Nitratidesulfovibrio vulgaris str. Hildenborough: one gene and its partner. The protein of the gene in region 1 binds, or shares a complex with, the protein of each later gene. Links are inferred from orthologs where the notes say so. Each region holds a gene or a part of one and is shown in the gene's direction. Other genes may lie near its edges.

Region 1 (3,031 bases):
TCATCGACCAGCTCAAGAGCGACAAGAAGGTGCGCCGTGGCTGGATAGGCGTGACCATTCAGGATGTGGACGAGAACACGGCCCGTGCGCTCGGTCTCGGTGAACCGCGCGGTGCCCTCGTCGGTTCCGTGATGCCCGGAGAACCCGCCGACAAGGCCGGTATCAAGGCCGGGGACATCCTGCTCAAGGTCGAAGGTGAGGACATAGCCGACTCCGGTCGCCTGCTGCGCCGCGTCGCGGCACTCAAGCCCGGTGAGACGGCCAAGATAACCCTCTGGCGCAACGGCCAGACCAAGACCGTCAACCTCACCCTCGGCGAACGCACGGCGGAACATCTCGCCGCACAGGGCGGCACGCCGCGCCAGACCCCTGAATCGAAGCAGCAGGCGTCGAGCAGCCTCGGCCTCACCGTACGCCCGCCCAACGCCGAAGAGGCCCGCGCCCTCAAACTCGACAGGCCGCAGGGACTTCTGGTCATCGCCGTCGAAGAGGGCAGGCCCGCCGCCGATGCCGACATCCGTGCCGGAGACGTGGTGCTTTCCGCCAACCTGCACCCCGTCAACAGCACCGCCGACCTCGCCAAGGTCGTGCAGGAGGACGCCAAGCGCAGGGGTGCCGTGATGTTGCAGATTCAGCGTCGCGGTCAGACGTTCTTCCGCACCATTCCCATCGAAGCCGAAAAGTAGGCACCACAACCCGCATGACCACAAGGGGCGCACATGGTGCGCCCCTTCGCATATTGGCATTCCCCCTGCCCGCTGCTATCGTGCCTTCCCGCCGAAGTCACAGGAGAACCCATGAGCACACTCACCCCCAGAGAAATCGTCTCCGAACTCGACCGTTTCGTTGTCGGGCAGGAAAAGGCCAAGCGCATGGTTGCCGTGGCCATGCGCAACCGCTGGCGCAGGCAACGCCTCGAGCCTTCGCTGCGTGACGAGGTCGCCCCCAAGAACATCATCATGATGGGCCCCACCGGGGTGGGCAAGACCGAGATTGCCCGGCGGCTTGCACGGCTTTGCGGTGCCCCCTTCATCAAGGTCGAGGCCACGAAGTACACCGAGGTGGGCTACGTGGGGCGCGACGTGGAGTCGATGGTGCGCGACCTGATGGAGATTGGCGTATCGCTCATCCGCGACGAAGAGGCGACCCGCGTTCGCGCGCGGGCCGAAGCCGCAGCTGAGGAGCGCCTGCTCGACCTGCTGCTGCCGCAGAGCCCTGCCGATGGCGGCGAGACACGGCAGAGCACGCGTGACAAACTGCGCGGACTGTGGCGACAGGGGCACCTCGACGACCGTGAGGTGGACATGGAGGTCGAAGAGAGCACCAAGGGGCCGCAGATGGACATCTTCGCCATGCCCGGCATGGAGTCCATGGGCAACCAGTTCCGCGACCTGATGGGCAAGGCGTTTCCCGCGCGCCGCAAGATGCGCAAGATGAAGCTGCGCGAGGCGTGGAACCTTCTCGTCGACGAAGAGGCCTCGCGGCTTCTCGATCAGGACAAGGTCGTCGACATCGCCCGCGAGCGCGTTGAACAGACGGGCATCATCTTCATCGACGAACTGGACAAGGTCGCCTCCGGCGAAGGGACCCACCGCACCACCGACATATCGCGTGAAGGGGTTCAGCGCGACCTGTTGCCCATCGTGGAGGGCAGCGTGGTCAACACCAAGTACGGCATGGTACGCACCGACCACATCCTGTTCATCGCCGCAGGTGCTTTCCACTTCAGCAAGCCTTCGGACCTCATCCCCGAATTGCAGGGGCGCTTTCCCCTGCGTGTGGAACTCGACCCACTGGGACGCGACGAGTTCTACCGCATCCTCACCGAACCGCATAACGCGCTCACCCGGCAGTATGCGGCACTACTGGCCACTGAAGGCGTCACCGTGTCCTTCACCGACGACGGGCTGCGCGAGATCGCGGCCTTCGCCGAGGAGGTCAACGAAGAGACCGAGAACATCGGCGCGCGACGCCTTTACACCATGATGGAACGGATACTGGCGGACATTTCGTTCGACGCGCCCGACCGCCCCGGCGAGCATGTGACGGTGGATGCGGCCTATGTACGCACCCACCTCGAAGATGTCCGCGTCGACAAGGACCTCAGCCGCTACATCCTGTAGCATCGGAGCACGTGCATGGATTGCGTCGAGAACGCCAGACTCCAGTCGAAGGTCCTCATCGAGAGTCTCCCCTACCTGCGCCAGTTCCACGGTGAGACCGTGGTCATCAAATACGGCGGACACGCCATGAAGGACGAAGCCCTGAAGAAGGCCTTCGCCCTCAACGTGGCATTGCTCAAGCTGGTCGGCATCAACCCCGTCATCGTGCATGGCGGAGGCCCGCAGATCGGCAAGATGCTGGAACAGCTCAATATCCAGTCTCATTTCCGCGAAGGGCTTCGCGTCACCGACGACGCCACCATGGACGTGGTGGAGATGGTGCTGGTGGGCAAGGTCAACAAGGAGATCGTCAATCAGATGAACCTCGCCGGGGCGAAGGCCGTAGGCCTTTCCGGCAAGGACGGGATGCTCATCCGAGCACGCAAGATGGAGATGGTCATCAGCAAGGAGGCACAGGCCCCCGAGATCATCGACCTTGGCAAGGTGGGCGAAGTGATGGGCGTGAACACGACGCTACTGCGTTCTCTCGAACGTGACGGCTTCGTCCCCGTCATCGCACCGGTGGGCGTCGATGACAACGGCGAGACCTACAACATCAACGCCGACGCCGTCGCCGGGGCCGTGGCTGCCGCCCTCAAGGCCAAGCGACTGCTGTTGCTCACCGATGTGGCGGGCATCCTCGACCATGACAAGAAGCTCATCCGCTCGGTGAACATGCGCGAAGCCGTGAACCTGTTCTCCGACGGCACCCTCACCGGCGGCATGATACCCAAGGTGAAGTGCTGCCTCGAAGCCCTGGAGGAAGGGGTGGAGAAGGCCATGATCATCGACGGCCGAACCGAGAACTGCATCCTTCTTGAGCTGCTCACCGACAAGGGCGTGGGCACCGAAATCGTCAGCGACAGGGC
Region 2 (3,069 bases), 110 kb from region 1 along the record:
CCATACCGGTCTTGTCATGCAGATGGACCACGAAGCAGAGGTGGCGGGAGTGCTAGCCCATGAACTCGCCCACGCAACGCAACGGCACATCGCGGGCCGCATCGAAAAGATGCAGACCACCAGCATCCTGTCGATGGCGGGGGCACTCGCCGGAGCGTTTCTGGGCGGCGGGTCGGGCAAGGGCGCGGCCATGGCGGGTTCCATCGCCGCCGGGCAGTCGGCCATGCTCAACTACAGCCGTGTGGACGAAACCGAGGCAGACGAAATCGGCCTGCGCTATCTCATCGCCGCCGGTTTCCGTCCTGAAGGCATGGTCGGCGCCTTCGAGAAGATTCGCAAGAAGCAATGGGCCATGGGTACCGACATCCCCTCATACCTGAGCACCCACCCGGCCGTGAACGAGCGCATCAACTCGCTTTCTGCGCGCATCGCCGCACTTCCGGCAGATATCCGGTCGCGTCCCAATGACGACGCACGGTTCCTCAGGGTGCGCACCATTTGCAGGGCCCGCTATGGAGACCCCGCGGTCTCGGAACGGCTTTTCGCCGATGCCCCCGCCGGGGATTGCCTCGCGCAACTCGGCAAGGCCATACTCTTTTCACGTCAGAACAGGGTCGCCGAAGCGACTGCCGCCTTCGACAAGGCATTGCAGTGCAGCCCGAAAGACCAGCTCATATGGCGCGAGGCCGGCAGGTTCCACTACACCAAGGGTGACAAGGGGCGGGCCGCAGCCATGCTGCAACGCGCCACGCTCATGAACCCCGACGACTACATGGCACTCTTCTTCTATGCCCGGCTTCTTGCCGATTCGGGGCAGCCCCAGAAGTCGTACCAGTATTTCGACGAGGTGCTTCGCCGACTGCCCGAAGATGCCGAGGTGCACTACTACTACGGGCGGGTGCTGGGTGCTTCCGGGCAACCTTTCAAGGCGTACCTCCACCTTGCCTACAGTTCGCTGTACAGCAACGACAAGCACAAGACCGAATCATTCGAGGAACAGGCCAGGGCACAGGCGCGCACACCTGAAGAGATGGCCGAACTCGAACGGTTCGCCGCCACCTATCAGGAGAGAAAGGCGTTCTGGTAGAGCACGCGCCCCTCAAAGGTCACGGCACTGAGACTGAACACCACGGAATAGCCCTGAATGGGGCAGTACTGCCCAGAACACCACAAGAGGGCAGCCCCCTGCCCTCTTGTGGTGCGGACAGACATCACGCCCTTTCAGGCGTACGATATACGGGAGTATTCATGGAACTCAAGGGAACGACCATTCTCGCAGTGCGGGGTGCCCAGGGTGTCACCATCGCAGGTGACGGTCAGGTGACCATGGGCCAGAGCATCGTCATGAAGCACTCGGCGCGCAAGGTGCGCCGTCTCTACAACGGACGGGTGGTCGCAGGCTTTGCGGGTTCCACGGCCGATGCCTTCACGCTGTTCGAACATTTCGAGGCCAAGCTTGAAGAACACAGGGGCAACCTTGTCCGCGCCGCCGTGGAGATGGCCAAGTCGTGGCGCAAGGACAAGTATCTGCGCCGACTCGAAGCCATGCTGCTTGTGGCCGACAACGAACACATCCTCGTGCTCTCGGGCAACGGGGATGTCATCGAACCGGATGACGGCATCGCCGCCATAGGTAGCGGCGGCCCCTATGCCCTTGCCGCAGCCCGCGCACTCGCCCGCCACACGCAACTCGATGCGGAGACCATCGCCCGTGAAGCCATGCGCATCGCAGGCGAGATATGCGTCTTCACCAACGACCACCTCACCGTCGAATCGGCGGAGACACAGGCATGAACGACGCGGTGACGCTCCGTTCCGGGTGCAAGGTCAATCTCGACCTCCATATCACGTCGCGCCGTGACGACGGCTATCACGAAATCGACAGCCTCTTCCTTCCGCTGGAGGAACCGCACGACGAACTGGTGGTGACGGTTGGCGATGCTCCCGGAATAACTGTGACGTGTGCCATTCAGGGCATCGACCCGACACGGAACACGGTCACCCGCGCCTACGACGCCTATGCCGAAGCCTCCGGATTCCGCCCGCCTCTTCGCGTCGAGTTGCGAAAAGGCGTTCCGCATGGGGCAGGACTGGGAGGCGGCAGTGCCAACGCCGCTGCAATCCTGAACCACCTCGAATCCATCGCCCCGCATCCCCTCGGAAGAGAGACGCTATGCAGACTGGCGGCCCGCATCGGAGCCGACGTGCCGTTCTTCATCCATGCGGTCCCGTGCCGTGCCAGCGGCATTGGCGAGATCATCACCCCTGTGGCATGGCCGTACAAGGGATTCACCCTGCTTCTCGCCTGCCCGCAGGTACAGGTCTCCACGGCATGGGCCTACGGCGCGCTGGATGCTGCCGAAGAAAAACAACTCCGCGTGCGTGGTTGCTTGACAACGGGGGGGGTTGCGGATAGAAACTCGTTCTCCCGCGAGTCATGGCTCCATAACAGCTTCGAACCGGTGGTCTTCGCGTCTCACCCGGAGCTGCGGTCGCTCAAGGAAGCCTTGTTGCGACATGGCGCGGCAGCCGCCCTCATGAGCGGTAGCGGCGCGAGCGTCTTCGCCCTCTTCAGGAGGCGTGAAGATGCCGAAGCGGCCTTCGAACAGCTGAAGGGTCATGGCATACGGGTATATCAGCATCTTTTGTGACGCTGGGGTGTCGCCAAGTTGGTAAGGCAACGGGTTTTGGTCCCGTCATTCGAGGGTTCGAGTCCTTCCGCCCCAGCCATTTCAGAACGCAAGTTCCCCAACTCTAGCCGGATGTCAGACCATGCAAGGCGATCTCAAGATCCTGACCGGCACTTCCAACCCCGAGCTGGCCAAGGCCATCTGCAACCATCTTGGTTGCCAGATCACGCCCGCTCTGTGTGAAACCTTCAGTGACGGCGAAATCCGCATCGAGATCGGCGACAACGTGCGCGGTGACGACGTATTCGTCGTTCAGGCCACGTGTGCCCCGGTCAACTTCAATCTGATGCAGCTGTTCCTGATGCTGGACGCCCTCAAGCGTGCCAGCGCAGGCCGCGTTACCGCCGTCATGCCGTACTACGGCTATGCACGTCAGGAT

Evidence for each region. Proteins that work in one complex are often made in the same cells at the same time.
Region 2: the proteins of hslU (region 1) and hslV are in contact, whole or in part, in a solved structure (PDB 1G4A), measured with the Escherichia coli proteins. The link is inferred for Nitratidesulfovibrio vulgaris str. Hildenborough from one-to-one orthologs.

Annotation. Positions count from the first base shown.
Region 1 is NC_002937.3:1,545,736-1,548,766, reverse strand. What follows is about bases 1-2,960. They hold hslU (ATP-dependent protease ATPase subunit HslU), read left to right. Parts: upstream 1-797; coding sequence 798-2,123; downstream 2,124-2,960. Other genes in these bases: argB (acetylglutamate kinase), read left to right, coding at 2,139-2,960; DVU_RS06915 (DegQ family serine endoprotease), read left to right, coding at 1-686. In the rest of the region: more of argB, read left to right, coding at 2,961-3,031. UniProt on the Escherichia coli protein: ATPase subunit of a proteasome-like degradation complex; this subunit has chaperone activity. The binding of ATP and its subsequent hydrolysis by HslU are essential for unfolding of protein substrates subsequently hydrolyzed by HslV.
Region 2 is NC_002937.3:1,657,939-1,661,007, reverse strand. What follows is about bases 24-3,021. They hold hslV (ATP-dependent protease subunit HslV), read left to right. Parts: upstream 24-1,248; coding sequence 1,249-1,794; downstream 1,795-3,021. Other genes in these bases: DVU_RS07445 (ribose-phosphate pyrophosphokinase), read left to right, coding at 2,773-3,021; ispE (4-(cytidine 5'-diphospho)-2-C-methyl-D-erythritol kinase), read left to right, coding at 1,791-2,651; DVU_RS07465 (hypothetical protein), read right to left, coding at 1,063-1,212; DVU_RS07470 (beta-barrel assembly-enhancing protease), read left to right, coding at 24-1,087. Also shown: more of DVU_RS07470, read left to right, coding at 1-23; more of DVU_RS07445, read left to right, coding at 3,022-3,069. UniProt on the Escherichia coli protein: Protease subunit of a proteasome-like degradation complex believed to be a general protein degrading machinery. The complex has been shown to be involved in the specific degradation of heat shock induced transcription factors such as RpoH and SulA.